2 regions of the Paenibacillus baimaensis genome follow, and region 2 is predicted to be linked to the other one. Evidence: riboswitches for the same ligand, from Rfam matches in the RefSeq annotation. Region 2 holds a riboswitch; the other holds the start of a gene.
What was found. A riboswitch is a leader RNA that binds a small molecule or an ion and turns the genes downstream of it on or off. The one in region 2 is predicted to bind cyclic di-GMP.
Positions count from the first base shown of each region.

Region 1 (8,336 bases), on a different contig from region 2:
ACAAAATTGTTAATACAATTACCGATATCTCTCAACAAACCAATGTGCTTTCTCTGAATGCTGCGATAGAAGCGGCGAGGGCTGGAGTTCACGGACGAGGTTTCTCGGTTATTGCCGAGGAAGTAAGGCAGCTGTCACTGCAGACAAATGATTCGTCCAAATCGATTGCCTCGATCATACATTCGCTGCTGGCACAAACGAAAGATTTGGAACTATATATAGAAGAAGCACGTAAATCCTTCCTTCAGCAAAATGGTAAAATGAATGAAAGTGTCGAAGCTTTTCAGGAAATCCGCAGCTCCATGGATGCACTCTCACAGGATATTAATCAGATCCAGACCCAAATTGGCCTTGCCCAGAAAAAAAATGAAAGCCTGATTGATTCTGTACAAATCGTTGCAGCCATCGCTCAGGAAACAGCAGCAGGTGTCGAAGAGGTTACCTCCTCATCTATTCAGCAAAATGCAGCCATTCAGCAAATTGCATCACAAGCCGATGACATGATGCTGCTATCGCAAAAATTATTTAAAGAAGTGAACCGATTTCAGATTGGAGATCTCGGAGAAATCGAAGAACTTGGAGCAGGTCGAGCTAATGACGCCTTAAGTGAGGAGGAGGTTGTCGCGAACCTTTATGATTCGAGTGAGTTTGAAGCCATTCATCCAGAGCAGCTTCCACAGACAGCAGCCATTGATGAAAGCAGCCAGGATTCAACAGAGAAAATAGTGAAACCTGCTGCTGAGCAAGGGGCTTCGAAAACTGTAGATACTATGAATGTAGATTCTATCGAAAATGAAACTAAAGAAGAGGACAAAGAAAAAAAACTCATACCTGTCGGTTAACAGAGAAAGCCCCGCACCGGATACCCAATTCCGAGCGGGGCTTTTTGGAAATTAGCACAGCACAACGTCACTCTTTATTGCTTGGACTTTAAAGTACCAAGTGTTGCATGTTCATCTATATCTTGAAGTCTGCGCCCCTTCGCAACTTTCAGCCTCTGAGCCGTGTAGATGCCCGTATGTCCAGAGCTTAAATAACTGATCACAACAGCAACAAACATGTAGACTGCCGCCTCGGAGCCAAACAGCTCAATACCCAACAAAAAGCAAGCGATCGGAGTATTCGTTGCTCCGCTAAACACGGCAATTAAGCCAATCCCCGCCAAAAATGGACCATGCAGCTGCAATAGAGTACCCAGCGTATTCCCCAAAGTTGCACCTATCACAAACAACGGCGTCACCTCTCCACCCTGGAAACCAGACCCTAGCGTAATCGAAGTGAAAATCAGCTTCCATAAAAAAGCGAAAGATGCCGTTGTTTCTTGAAAGGAGTCATTGAGCAGCGGTAATCCCAATCCGAGATAATCCCTTGACCCGATCGCCAATGTCAGCACAATGATCATACAACCACCGACAAAGGATTTCCATGCGGCATTTCTGAATAGTCTTGTAAATATAGCCTTCAGCTTATGGGTTAGCTCACTGAACAGCCGGCTTGTCAAGCCAAATAGGATCGCCGCGGCCGCAACCTTCAGCAGAACGACCGCACTGAGCGGCGGCACTTGCCCCATCGAATAATGAGCGTGCATCACTCCCCATCCTAACGTCACCGCATGTCCAACCAAACTTGCAATCAGGCACGGAAGTAAGGCCTCATAGCTGATCAGACCGATGATTAACACCTCCATACCAAAGACAGCCCCTGCAAGCGGGGTTCCGAACACCGATCCGAAGCCTGCGCTGATACCGCACATTAGCAGAATTTTACGATCGTCCGGATGAATACGCAGCAGCTTGCCCAGATACTCGGACAAGCTGCCACCCATTTGAACCGCCGTCCCCTCACGCCCTGCCGAGCCGCCGAATAAATGCGTCAACACCGTGCCGATCAGCACAAAAGGAGCCATACGCAATGGTATGGTTTCACGTCCATCATGAATTTGCTCCAAAATCAGATTATTGCCTTTTATACTGCTGCTGCCATAGGCATGATACATCCAGCTGACCAAAGCACCACCAAGGGGCAGTAAATATAACAGCCACGGATGTTCGTATCGTAAACTTGTAGCCGAATCCAGACTTAACAGAAATAGCGCCGAGGCCGAGCCGGTCATGACGCCTACTAAACTCGCCAGCACCAACCACCACAGTACATACTTGATGAAAGCCAAGTGCTGAAACCTCCGACTACCAGAGAAAGTCCGATCTCCCCATTTTTTCAGCCAGTTGTTCATATTCCTCTTCCACTCCCCGAACACTCTTTCACGTAATAATACCTCTCATGACATACAGGCGCAAGAAATTAATCCGACTTAGGGCATAATTGATATGACGAATCCCCATCAAACTTTAGCAGGATGTGCTCAATCACCTTTTTATTCCATATGAGTAGATGTTAAAATATTACTATTCAAAGGAGGAAGAAAAATGGATGACACTTCTGATCTAAACCCCATCGACTATGCTCAAATCATTGTAAAGATTAACGCTTCGATACAGCCTGCAAGCAAGTTTGTCAAAGAGCTGTATGAGCATCCTGATAAGAAATGGGATCCCGATAAACGCATCCTGAATTTAAAGGAAGAGTTAATTTCATTTGTGCATTGTCAACATGAGATTTTAGCATTAAATGTGCCTGATCTATTTTTAGTCGAGCACGTACAACTTATGTCGGCCTATCAAGATATAACTAACGGAACTCAAGAAATGATCCATAGCTTTGATACCAACACCGGTGTACTGAACTCAAATCGTTATGACTCCGGCTATGCATTACAAAAAGAAGCTATCCATAAAATCATACCTGTTTTGCAAACCATCATCAGAAAACTAACTCCATAAAGGCACATAGGCCCTTAGCATATGCTCGTTAAATGGCATCAAAAAAAGAGCTGTATGTCTACAGCTCTAACATTTATAAGTATTTAATTTTGATATTTAATAAATTTATTCAATTTTCGATCAAGCATTACACTAAGTTGGACCAAGAGAGGGTCATGTAAACTTTCCGTTTGATCGTACACATTGACCATGCAATTTTTTAAGGCTTCAATCTCTGCAACAAGCAAAACCAATCTTACTTTTTGAAGCTGTCTACTTTTAGTAAGCTCCATACACATTCCTCCTTTGATTTTAAAAAAGAGAGTATTTCGGTAACTGGCTGGCATAGTCGCATTGACTTTAGCCCCTAATAGTTTTGCGTCCCCATTTTTCAATGGCTTTGCCTTTTTCGATATTGCGTATGCGATTCTATTATACTACAAATATCGCTATTTTTTATAGAATTAAAGCACTAAATCTTCGACATTATTTTCGTTTTTATTGAATTTTTTGTCATTTATTATTATTCTGCCCCCTTTATATGGAGATATTTAATATTGGGGGGGAACTTGCTCTTTTCAATGACAATTACCCATTTTTGCATCTGTCCAATCACGTATCCGCTAACATTCATAAGATGCACTATACAAGGCGCGAGGAGGGATAAACATGGGTGCACTCGGAGTTGGCGGAAGCTGTGCAAGTTGTGCAGGTTATGGTCTTGGAACTACTACAGCCGTGATTCTTGTTCTCTATATTCTGCTTGTTATTATTTTAAGAACATTTTAAAGTAGTGATCTAACCACCTCCCAATCAACTCGGGAGGTGGTTACTGACTACCATTTCGGTGTCTGGACACTGAACTGGGACTGCACTCAATTAAATTTCAAATTATCATGTGTAAGACAAAACCATTAGTTAAAATCTTCGGAATCATAGGAAGAAATCTTATCAAATATCACGACTTCATGTCTCGCTGAGAACGGACCTTTTTTCAATGGATTTTCAAATGTGTAGCGCGATGGACCTATACCAGCGGATTTAGCATCATACCAAGCAACGAAAGCATTATAGTCAGCTGCAGATAGGATAAACTCTTCTACCTTGCCGTCTGTTAAAGTAATACTTAAAGCAGTTCCTATGGTAATTTCAGCTACTTCAGCAGGTATTCCACTGCCGCTGATGCTGTATTCATCGTAATTAAATTTTAAAATCTTGTCGAAAATCAGATTGTTTTTACGAACTGAAAAAGAACCTTTTAGGTGCTGATTAACGAAAGTATATTTGGCCGGACCTGTACCTGCTGCTTTGGTATCGTACCAATTGAGGAAAGCAGTTAATTCCGTTTTGGAAATATTGTATTCAAACGTATCTCCATTCGTCATGGTTGTAGTAAGGATGACTCTACTTGTACCCATAGGTGTAGCTGAGGCTTCGTTGGAGTTGGCGCTTTCTCCACCTGCACTTAAAGCTGTAATTACATAATAATACTTAGTTCCGTTTATGACTGTGGTGTCTGTATAAGGCGAACCGTAAACGTTGCTGGCAACCGTGGTATATGGGCCACTTGTAGTTGTGGAACGTTTGATGTTGTAGCCGGTAGCTCCAGTTACGGAAGACCAAGTCAGAATAACCTGGGCATCTCCTGCTGCAGCTACCAAATTTGTTATTGCCGGTATGGAGGGAACCGCCCTCTCCATCATTTCCAATTCGTGAATATCAAGATTCACATTGTAGGTAGTTGATCCATTATTGGCACTTATATTAATTCTATATTTTTTAAAAGCAGTATTATTATCAAATGTAAAAGCCTTCGAATCACCGTCTACCCAGTGGGTTATATTATCCCTTGAATCGAGTATTGTCCAATTCACATTATCGTTAGTTCCTTCAAACGTCCACTTTTTAGGTGCATCGTTAGCATAGGGAACATTTGAATAACCGCCAAAATCGAGTACATACCTAACTACGATCTTACGCAAAGGAAATTCATAGGCCAACCACCCTTGCGTTGCATTTGTTCCCCAAGCATTATAATTACTAGTTGAAGAAGAATATTTCTTTATTCCATCAAAAGCTTTCCAGGCAGGTAAAGTACCGTCCCGTCCTGTGTATTCATCACTCGCCGTCACAATTCCACCTGCAGATGTATTGGAAGTCATAATCGGAATGATATTGTTTGTATAGAGAATGGCACTAGCTTGCGGAAATGAGAAAGCACTATCTGATTGTCGACTTTCTCCATCCGGATTTATTGCAGTAACTTTGTAATAATATTCAACTCCATTTAGAACTGTATTATCAGTATAGGAGGCTACTGCTACGTTAGAGGCTATTTTTGTATAGTTTCCATTTATTGTTTCTGATCGGTACACATTGTAACCTACAGCTGTAGCTAAAACTTTCCAAGACAAATTAGTTAAAGCATCACCTGTAACCGCCACTAGATTAGTTGGGTAAGTTAGTCGATCCGACATTTCCATTTCTGCAATCGCCACATAGCCCGGTATCGTATGTGTATCAATCCAGAATACTCTCCAATATCTAAAGCTATTTGTTGGAGTCCAAAAAAAATCTTGTTTGCTTCCATTTTGAAGTGCTACTCCAGTAAACTGATCTACCCAATCTATATTATTCGAGGAACCTTGAACTTTAAAGTTTTTCATACCTGCACCATAACCCATTACAGCATCGGCTTGATATTTTAATTTTGCAATTGCTCTAGAATCATTAAAATCCACCTTTATCCACGAATTAACTCCACTGCCAGAGAAAAATGAACTTGTAGAATTGCCCCCGTCCCAAACATTGTCAAATGCTTTTGGCGCTGCGTAACTTAAGCTATAGATAGAACTAGCAGTAAAAGCAGTAGTTGGCAACCCATCTGTTAAATCATTTGAGTATTCATCTTCTGCATAAACCACGACTCCAAAAATAGACATTAAAATTAACACAAATCCAATTAAAGCTATCAATTTCTTTCTCAAAACAAATCTCTCCCTTATTTACCAATATATTATGTATAAGACAAATAGTAGATTACAATAATTTACATCAGATGTCCAAACATATATAACCATATATTGTAAATAAAGGATCGTATTATCATAATTCTTATAGGTAAAAAAATAGAAGACTTGACCATGAGGAGTATGATTTTAAAACTGAATTGAATTTGTTCTTGTAGTAATCAGTACGGATTCGAAAACGATAGATTAATATAGATCTGTATACTATAATGGTTAATGTTTCTAAATAAAAGAATATGTGGGGTACATATGAACAAAAAACGGCTTTTATTCGTGATATTGAGTTCTGTTATCATTTTGTTAAGTGGCTGTGTTAAAGGGGATTTTCATGTAACGGTGAACCGGGATCAGTCTGCTGAGCTGGATTACAAATTGGCCTTAAGCTCTCAGCTAATCGGATTAATGAGTATGAATAGTGCAAATAAGACGGATATGTTAGGTGAATTAAAAAAGAATTTTGAAACGGATGGATACCAGGTCTCACAGTATAAAGATGGAGATTACCAAGGTGTACAAGCCAAAAAGCATGTTAAGGATGTTAAGGAAATTAAAAATGTCGGTGTCAATCAAGGCAATATCAATGCCGAAAACAAGATTGACATGACGGTTGATAAAGGCTTCATCTTTAATACCAATCATGTGATAGGTAATTTTGATTTAAGCAGCATGAAAGCCGATGCCAAAGATACGATGGGCTTGCAAAAAATGATGATCAGTCAGATTGATTTAAAATTTACATTGACGCTACCGGAAAAGGCAGAGCAGCAAAACGCTTCCAGAGTATTGGACGATGGCAAGACCTATCAATGGGATCTGCTGGCAGGAGCCAATAATGAAGTCAAGCTGGACCTTAAAACCCCGAACATGGTGAATATATCGATCCTGGTAGCAGTTGTTGTAATCCTGATTGCCGCCATCATTTTCTTGTTATTAAGAAGAAAAAAACGCGCACAACCCGTTGAGCCCCTTGCTATAGAAACCCCTATCGAATAATTGAAGCCTCCAAGCACACATTAGAAAATGTGGATTGGAGGCTTCTTTATTGAATCTCTTGGAGACAGTATCCCTCTTATTTAACAAAATCAAAATCTGCTGCTCTTGCATTGGATTCCACCTGCTCCGGACTTTTGCAGCCTGGGATTACACTGGTCACCGCCGGATGCTTCAAGCACCAGGCCAAGGCCCACTCTGCCATATTCACACCTTCCGGCAGTTCATTTTGTTGAATCTCCTGTACCTTTTGCAGCTTGATCAAGGTCTGCTCCTTGTTATGTCGGGATCGCACATCGTTCTCGGCAAATTCCGCACCAGGCTTGTACTTGCCGCTCAAGTACCCGCTTGCCAATGGCACACGGGCAAGCACACCTAAATCCTGACGTTCGCATGATGGAAACACGCGATTTTCAGGTGTTTGATCCAATCGATTGTATACGACCTGAATCGCTTTGGCATTCACTTTCGACGCCGCATCTGTCTGATGTAAATTATCGTTGCTGCCGATTGAAATACCGAGATTTCTCACTTTTCCCGCCTGCACCTGCTTGTCCAGCATCGTCCACAGGGCATCGTTATCAAACACTTCATCAGACCCTGAATGAAACTGGTACAAATCGACATAGTCGGTCTTCAAAGATTTCAGTGAGTTCTCCAATTGAATAAGCACTTGTTCAGGCGACCAGTAATTGATCGTTGTGCTTTCTCTATCTGCATGGTTATGGCCGAATTTGGTTGCGATTACCCAATCTGACCTGCTTTTTCTACGTGCGATATAATCTCCGATAAAGCTCTCCGAAAGGTGATGACCATAACATTCTGCCGTATCGATCAGATTGATCCCAAGCTCTGCAGCTTTATCCAGAATTGCATCGACTTCATCCTGTGTAAAATCCTTCCCCCAGGCTCCACCAAACTGCCATGTGCCTACGCCTACCACGGAAACCTGTAGCTCCGTCTGTCCAAGTCTGCGGTATTTCATGTAACGTCAGCTCCTTCGAATTGAATGCTAAGTAACAATACCCATTATAGGGAAGTTTCCAAACCTCAACAAGAATGGAAAAAAAGGTGCGCTAGTGAATCTAAAGTAACTGATAGGGCTAATATGCTAGCAATCTCGTCTAAAATCAAGCAGCCACGACTGCATATCAACGAAAAACACCCCTTCGAGCTGCAAGAACAGTTAATGTCCTTGTTGCCAGAAGGGGTGTTACAATCCACTATGTTATTTAGCTGGAATCTCAACTTGACCGGAGCCATACGTATTAAACCAGCCTTTAATCGTGTCAAAATCACTGCTGAATGAAAGGCTGAGCATTAACAGGATTCTTGCATGGGCCGCGTTCAGGCTGTCACCCGCAATAATACCATCACCTGTTGTATAATTGCTGCCCGAACCTGTGCGAGTCGTGGCCACAAAGATTACGCCTTGCTCCTTGAATGCCTTCGTACGAGCATCACCCATAGCCTTGGACACTCCGCCTGCACCTGTACC
Region 1 is NZ_JAOQIO010000084.1:380,441-388,776, reverse strand. It holds gene OB236_RS20865 (methyl-accepting chemotaxis protein) at 1-842, shown strand, start outside; gene OB236_RS20860 (voltage-gated chloride channel family protein) at 917-2,233, opposite strand; gene OB236_RS20855 (hypothetical protein) at 2,427-2,840, shown strand; gene OB236_RS20850 (Spo0E family sporulation regulatory protein-aspartic acid phosphatase) at 2,924-3,112, opposite strand; cyclic di-GMP riboswitch class I at 3,148-3,234, opposite strand; gene OB236_RS20845 (sporulation protein YjcZ) at 3,489-3,608, shown strand; gene OB236_RS20840 (discoidin domain-containing protein) at 3,734-5,806, opposite strand; gene OB236_RS20835 (DUF3153 domain-containing protein) at 6,098-6,841, shown strand; gene OB236_RS20830 (aldo/keto reductase) at 6,918-7,823, opposite strand; gene OB236_RS20825 (asparaginase) at 8,067-8,336, opposite strand, start outside.
Region 1: it holds a riboswitch for cyclic di-GMP, as region 2 does, so the genes downstream of both, OB236_RS20850 (Spo0E family sporulation regulatory protein-aspartic acid phosphatase) here and OB236_RS34740 (FapA family protein) in region 2, are expected to answer to the same signal.

Region 2 (8,336 bases):
TAGCATGGAAGCCGCCGACGGCACAGCATGGCTTTATTATTGTCAAAGCCAATGAGCATGTGACGCTGTATGTATCCCATCAGCCACAAACCGGTGTGCTCTCATTCGTTAAAAATACGTCTACGACCGTATCTGCTGATTTTAGCAATCAGGATCCGGAACAACCGGTCGTATTGTGGAGTATGAAGAAGCTGGTGCGTAAGCCCTTCTGCTTCCGCATGTACCCGGATACGACCGCCTTCGAGGCCGAGCATGTAACGGATGGCTTTGTCCGAACCTATGGTGAGCCGCACATGTGGCTGTCGGAGGCTCGGGACCCGGCTGTGTCTGAGCCCGCTTCCCTTGAACTGCAGTGGCAGGAGACTGTGCAAATTAGTGAAATTCATCTCACCTTCAATGACGATGTGAATGAGGATCTGATTAATCTTCACCATCACTATACCCCGTTTCCGGTTATACCTGAGCTGGTTCGGGACTACCGTCTGGAAGCCTATGTGGAGGGGCAATGGGTCAAGGTCCATGAGGAAACAGCCAATCACAAACGCAAGCAAATCCACCGGCTGCCTACAGCGGTAAGTACCGATCAGCTGCGCCTGGTCATAGAAGCAACGAACGGGAGCCTCCACGCAGAAGTAATTGAAATACGCGTCTACGGGTAATCACAGAGTCGTAGCGGTGGCGCAATCAGCGAATCGTAACCACTGATGTGGAGGGTTCAAATAGCAACTTAGTCATCAAGTAGGCCCATACACACAAATGGCTGTCCTCCCTGCAAATAATGCCGGGGGACAGCCTTTTCTTCAATACATAGATCAGCAACCATTAGTCTAAATCACAATTGGTTCCTGACCGTATCCTTTCTCTTACTCCTCGCTCTCTGTTTCCACCTTAAACAGCTTCTCAATATATAAGGATGGCTCCTGACTAAGATCAATAAAGCCTCCCTCAACTTCAACTAACGGATTTACCGGATTTTTATCATTTAACATCACGATTTTACCGAGCTGTCCATCCGATAGTACAACCTCGCAGCCTATTAAATATATCATCAGCTTTTCCATAAAGCTGTGCACGACAAGGGGATCCATAGCCCCATAGGCATGTACCCACATGTTTCTTAATACCTCATACAAAGGCAGTTCTTCCCTGTAGGCCCTTTTCGAGGTCATCGCATGAAACACATCCGCAACAGCTACAATTTTGCTCCACGGATCCATCTCTGAGCCCTTGATTCCGAGCGGATAGCCACTGCCATCTTCCCGTTCATGGTGCTGCAAAGCGACGAGAGCAGCTCGTTCATCCACTTCCGGCTGACGCATCAAGCACGCGTAACCAAGCTCCGGATGCAGCTTCATTTGTTCATATTCCTCACTCAGCAAGCGGCCGGGCTTCTGCAAAATAGTCGGTGAAATAAACAGCTTGCCCACATCATGCAGCATCCCAGCCATTGCCAGGCGGGGGATTTCATCCTCAGGAAGTTTCATCCAGCGTCCAATCATCGCAGCCATCATCGCCACGCCCGCACTATGTCGGTACGTATAATCATCTACCCGCTGTATCGTGAGCATAAATCCGATAATTCCAAAATCCTTGGACAGGTCACAAAGCGTAGGCAGTATGGTTTGCTTGATTTTCTCGAATGGAATGTTCCCACTGTGCTCAATTTCCGAGAAAATCTGTTTGACTTCCATGACCGACTGATCCATAATCTGCTCCATCTCGTCTAATGCCGGTTCCAGATCCTCCGGGCTGAGGTGAATACAGTGTTGCGACAGCAAACGGCTTGACTTCTCATTCAGCAGTGTCGATGCGGGAAGTAGCAGGGCGCTTTGGGATGTATAGATATTTTTGTTAATTCGCCGACCCTTAAACACATCGAAAGCATTCAATTTCTTCTTAGATATGACTTTTCCCCCTCTTTAACCGTCATAGGTCAGATTAACTTTCGCACAGCGTTCACTGATTCTCTTACAGTTAAGAAGTTCGAAGCTGCCGCATGATCCAGACCTTGTCTATGGTCTGATTCTCGATCACATCTACTATATCAACACAGAAGCTATCGACACATACGCGCCCCGAATACATTTTGCGAAGCATGATCTTATCTTTCGCTTTCAATTGCGACAAGGAGCCTGTGACGCCCCCAATAATAGAAGCCGATATCATGCCGTCCGCCTCCAGTCGAGATCCTCTGCATACCGCATCATTGTGATAAAAAATAATGTTGTCTGTTGATCGGAGGTCGCTTTGCAGCACACCCTCCTTGCGGATCATAATGTCTCCTTGCGACTGCAGTGTAGAAAGATGACATTGACCGATATCAATTTTTATGTTGGTTTCCTTCATGTTATCAATTTTTTCGACGGTTTGTTTCAGATCGTAGAGCAGACTCAGCCATAACGCTTCGGACCCCTGCGAATAAACCTTGGATACATCGCTGAACATGCCCAGCTTATCCATCAAATACTGCCAGGCTTCATGATCCTGCTCCGGTACGCTATGGACATGGACAAGCAGCTTATGGATCAACTTCGGAATTTCCTTGAATTTATTATCTACCAGCAATTTGACAACTTGTCCAAAAGCAGCATTTTGACCTTTCTGCCTGACCTGATCGGTTAGCAGCTTGGCGGCTTCCATCAGTTGCACCAGTTGCACAGACAATGCCTGCGAGCCTTCCTGAATACGAACGACCTTTTCACCGCAGTAGCCTGCATACAGCTTACTTTTCACAACATTGCCTTTCACAATAATACTTCCCGTAGCGGTCAATACGGCACTGTACACACAGCCAACCACATAAATCGTACCGAGCGCTTCAATCGTCATATTTTCCGTGACATCACCATACACCATCACATCACCTGAGAAAACAATATTCCCCGTGCTTAGATTCACGTCACCCGAAACAATGTAAGCGGTTGAAATATCCAAGTACAAGGTATGGGTACCTGTTACCCGCGGCCTGCCCTCCTTCATCGCGATAAAAGTATCACCTTGCTGTTCCACGTGTTCCCTGGCTATAACGTTCACATCCTGCGGCTTGGGGGGAATCACCAATTGACGGTGCACATTGTAGCCTGTAATACCATCGACAGCCTTGATTTTTTTGGCAATAACCTGACCTTTGCGAACTGAAGGAATCTTCAGCGAGTTTCGGTAATCGATTCCACCGCCGACCTCCATGAAGCCCCTTTCTACCACTTCAGTGAAAAACAGCTCCATACGCGCATCCTCACCCGGAACGGGGTAGCTGCCCTGTGCAACGAGAACAGGCTTAAAGGTAGGCTCCTGCAGCTCCTGATATATATTCCCGATATCCAGATTGTATGAAATCGATAACTGGGAAAGCTCCTGAGTCACCTCAGCCAGTTCCAATTTGCGGATCAGCTCCCCTGCTTCCCGATCCAGCTCAAGCGTCACTTTAGAGGCCGGCTCTGTGTTTTTCAACCTAGGTTGAATGAGCTGTGTATGGCGTACAATCAGGAACACTTTCATCTGATCCTCGGATACAAGAATCTGGAACAAGGGCTCATCTTCAGCCTTCCATTCCATTCGTTCATTGCCCTTGACGGTATAAGGGCCTTCTACCAACTCACCGTCAATGATCAGGCTTATCGGATGTCTGGCTTCGATAACAGGCAGTGACCCCTTCGCCGTATCCACCTGAACATGAATGTGATCGTTGTGGACCCAAATCCAATTATGCTCGTCATTACCCCCTTCAGAAACCCTTATCGGCTTGGAGGAGGATTTATCCACTTTGGGAACCGCTGACGACGGTTGAGACAGTTTCATGATCTCAGTTTCTTTGATAGGAATGGTCATTCTCGTCTTCCTTTCCATTATCCGGATTCACAAAAAAAGACACCTTCCCCATGTAACGGGAAAGATGTCTCATATCACTAAGCTCATCCGTATTCTCCCATTTTCGGTGGCATGGCGACCATAGAAATATCTTTAGGTCCATTGCTTTGCGTCCTTGCCTTTCAGCAAGTTTGCCTTTATCGTATGTGAGTGATTGTTGCAAAAAATGTAAGAATATAGATTTTATTGATTAGAACTAAATGCCTGTAACATATGGCTAAGCCTAATTCGTAAGTACCATGAAATCGATAATTATATGACTAAATAGTAACATTCTTACATCACTTTTACAATTGATTTCTACAAGTATCGGGATTTTTTTGTCGATTTCACGCGATAAAATGGAAGTCCCTAAGAGCTCCTGTCGAATCCCTGGAAACCATTAGTGGAATTGTTCACTAATCCTCCATTCCTTCAAGCTCCTCCATCGTTGGCAGAGCAGCAAACACACCACGACGCGTTGTTGTCATGGCACCTGCTTTATTGGCAAAAGAAAAAATCGAGCGCACCTGCTCCTCGTCGTTCAAGATGGTTTCAATTTGCTCTGCAGTCGCTCCACGCTCCGCAAGCTTGAGCAGCATCGCACCGACAAAGCTGTCACCAGCGCCTGAGGGATCTACCGATTTGACACGAATACCAGGAATCGATGTCATTGCCTGGCGTGTAACCACACAGCAGCCGTATTCACCTAGTGTCACGACAATTACCTTTGCCCCCATATCCAGCAGCTGCTGGACGGCTTCCGCGGGTTCCAGACCGGTAAGGGCGGCTAAGTCCTTCTCATTGATCTTCACGATATCGGCCGTCCCGATATGGTTCCGCAGGTCCTGCCGCATCGTTTCTTCATCCGGCCATAAAATAGCACTCGAATTAGGACAGCAGCAGGTCAGACCGCCTGCTGCCTTGATTCGGCGTGCCGCTGCCAAGGCCGAGGTCTGTGAGCGCCCTTCACTCAGAGGCGCAGAACCATAATGATACACGGCAACGTCATCGAGCCAGGTTTCATCGAACTCCGCCCTCGTCAGGTTGTTACCGTTCACCCTCGTCTCTCCGTCAGAATCGAGCTTGTTTCCAGACTTATCGTCATGGTCCTCACTCCACTCCGTCCATGCCAGACTCGCCATATCCATCCCTACGAGCGCAGCCTCAACCCCGGCAGCCTCCAGCTCGCTGCGCAAATATAAACCGGACGCGTCGCTCCCGATCTTTCCTATATAACGGGAATCACCGCCGAGCTTTGCTATTGCCGCTGCCACATAAGCAGGCGTTCCTCCACTTGCGGTCTGACTACAGGACGCCACCCCATCTGATTGCTCCTGTTCCTCCAGCCTATATCCCGTCAATAACTCTCCGTAGCACACTATTTTTTTGGGTCTCAATGTAAACATACAGATGCGCACCCTCCAATATTACTTTTTTCCATAAATTAATTAGGTCTTAAGAACCTTTTGTTCATATAATCATAGCACAAATTGTTACCAAAGGTACAAGACATTCCTCTCTTCTTGATGTTCATAAATCCTCCACAAGATGAGTAGTGACCACATTGACAACCGGCTGAAACCATAGTACGATTTGGACTAACCAAAGTCACAGGTAGACCTTACCTGCATTTTCGTAAAAATAAGGGAGACCGACAGCATGCCTTATTTGCGCTTCAAAGGATTTTCCAACGAATATTTACACTCCGTCGCACCTCGTCTAATAGAAGAATTTGCCCAGCTTGTTCAAATTGACAAGAGTATGGTCAAGATCGAAACCCTGCTCACTGAAGCTATCTCGCAGGTGCCGCTCAGTCTGGAAATTCTGCTATTTCCCAGAAAGCAAGAGGTACATGACGCCGTAGCAGCCAAGTTTAATCAGATCCTGCGGGAGTCCGGCTATGAGCAGGTTCATATCTTTTTTATTTTGTTGAGTCCCTATGTTTATTATAAAAACGGTGAACCTATAGCGCATCGTCAAGCTGATGAAGATACGGAGCCTGCCTTCAAGCACAAATTAGAGCTTTCCTGAATGTCAAAACGATTGCCCCTTCCTATTCAGGAGCGGCGCAATCGTTTTTTATTCGTTTACGGATTCGCTGTTGGCAGACCTGTACCTCCAACTATTTCGCCTGCGCTTGCAGCCACAGTACAAGCTGTTGACTGGTAAAGCTCCACTGATCTGTGGCCGTTATCCCAGCAATCCCATCGCCATTCTGGGATCCATAGCTGCCAAACTGGGCATGATTGCCACCTGGGATTTCCACATACTGTGTCTGCACCGGTAAATAGGCTTTCGCCTGCTCCAGGGCTGTTCGATTCAGCACGCCGTCCTCTGAACCAAATAGCGACAATACGGGTAGCCCCGCTTCACGTAAGCTTCCTGCTTCATCAGGATACGAAGCGAGGAAAAACACCCCCTTCAGCTGTTGGTTATGCTTCACCGCATAACGTGCTGCCATCACACCGCCAAGCGAATGACCTCCTATTACAAAGGTTCGATCTGGTACCGCATCTATAATCCCGTCCGCCTTATTCGCTCCAAGCACAGCCAAATTCAGTGGCATTTTCACTATCCATGTACGTAATCCTTCCTGTGCAAGCAGCAGTGCCAGAGGTGCATAGCTTTCCGGACGAACACGTGCACCCGGGTATAGGAGCACATCCGTCTGCTTAACCATAGATGGCTCGAACTGGATCCAGCCTTTATGCTCCGTAACCGTTACCCCACTGCCACCCTTCATCGCTTCAAGTCCTGCTAACGCTGGTGGATATGGCTTCAAGTAGATGCCAACGGCTAGTACAAGCACCGCGAGCAACACCATCATGGTGGTCCATATCGCTTTTCGGGCTCCTGGCTTCATCGGCTAGCCTCAATTCATTATGTATGTTTACGTTCTATCCTTTACTTTACCCAATTCATTCGGACTTTTAGCAGACAACGCAAATAACCGGATACCTGAAGGTTCCGGGTTACGCTGCTCACACTATGCTCCTATACACGCTTGCAATTTAGCTACTGCACATACTGACCCATTTTGCCACTCCACCTGACTTACCGAACCGCTGTTGTCGCACCAGCTAGTCCAGAATACGCAGCTCTCTTGCCTTTGCGATCGCCTGAGCTCTTCGTTTGATGCCCAGCTTGCTGTAAATGTTAAACACGTGATTTTTAACTGTTCCTTCTGTCAAGCCAAAATGAACTGCGATTTCCTTGTTCGATAACCCGGAAGACAATACACGTAAAATCTCGGCTTCACGGTTTGTCAGCGAATCGATCAAGGGCTGCATGGCCGAGTGAATCGTCTCATTATAGTTATCCTCCACATCTTCCACGGCAGCAACCTCCATGCGAGGCATACCCAGCGATTCCAGATATACCATTCGAGAAAATAGCATATCGAGTACATCTAACCTATCCTCTCTGAATATACCTGATACCAGATTGTTTTCCAGATAAAGGATGTAAGGGTGCCGTTTTCCCGGATGCGGAAGTGTCATGCACAGTATGGATTGCGGCTGACTGTCACGAATGTAGGGATCGGTCATGTATGGGCTTAATGAAGCATTAGCCAGAATGACTCGCTCTGCCGTACGCACCACATAACGGATAATCGAAGCAGCAAAGTCAGCCTTCTCGGATTCATCGACTGTTTGGCTTCCCACAGCTGCCTCTATGGTAAACAGTGCCTCCTCCGCACTGCTCATACTCAGCACATACCCTTTACCCGCACCTGCATAACGGATCGCCGACTCCAGAAAACGTTCCATAAGACTGCCCTCTCCAATGCCACCCGGCCAGCCAGCTGCCTGCTTCATCACGGATTTGTCGATGTCTCTGAACAGTAAATATTCCCGTTCATCCTCGTCCAAATCGTCGACACTGTGTATATCCGACATATATTCACCACGAGCAATCCACGATTCCAGCAGCTCAGAAGAACCAGCCTTCTCGAGAGTTACCGAAACGTCGGCATAGGCAGACAGTCCTGAATAATGCTCACGAAGCTGCTTGGCCTTGGCAGTCGCGCCCCAACGTGCATAAGCAGAGTAAGCCTCGGCAAGAATCGCATCGGCAGCAGTCAATATCCCGGACACCCGGTACCAGCTGGACATCCGTTCGCAAACCAAAGCTTCTATCATCACGTTTCTTTCCTCGCGCGCAGCTGTCAGAGCTTGCTCATAGCCACTCGTCACAGCCAGCTTATTACTGCCCTTGATCCGCATGGTTTCCGCCAGAATCAGCAGGTAAGCTGCTGAACGCTGAACATCACCCTCAGTCCATTTTTTCATTGAGCGGAGCTGCTTGCCCATTTCTGTACGAATACTGCGCTGCTCATCCAAGGTCGCCTCTTCATATAGCGAAGCTAACGACAGCGACTGGTAAAAATGCTGCTTGCGAACCTGAAACAAAGTTAATTGATGGGAGTTGAATTTCGTAAGCTCTACCCAGCTCAGCGCTTCGCGATAAGCTCCATTTAAGTAGGC
Region 2 is NZ_JAOQIO010000116.1:70,285-78,620, reverse strand. It holds gene OB236_RS34750 (FAD-dependent oxidoreductase) at 1-659, shown strand, start outside; gene OB236_RS34745 (HD-GYP domain-containing protein) at 864-1,874, opposite strand; gene OB236_RS34740 (FapA family protein) at 1,975-3,828, opposite strand; cyclic di-GMP riboswitch class I at 3,931-4,013, opposite strand; gene OB236_RS34735 (carbohydrate kinase family protein) at 4,266-5,255, opposite strand; gene OB236_RS34730 (DUF1904 family protein) at 5,509-5,880, shown strand; gene OB236_RS34725 (alpha/beta hydrolase) at 5,972-6,712, opposite strand; gene OB236_RS39890 (helix-turn-helix transcriptional regulator) at 6,930-8,336, opposite strand, start outside.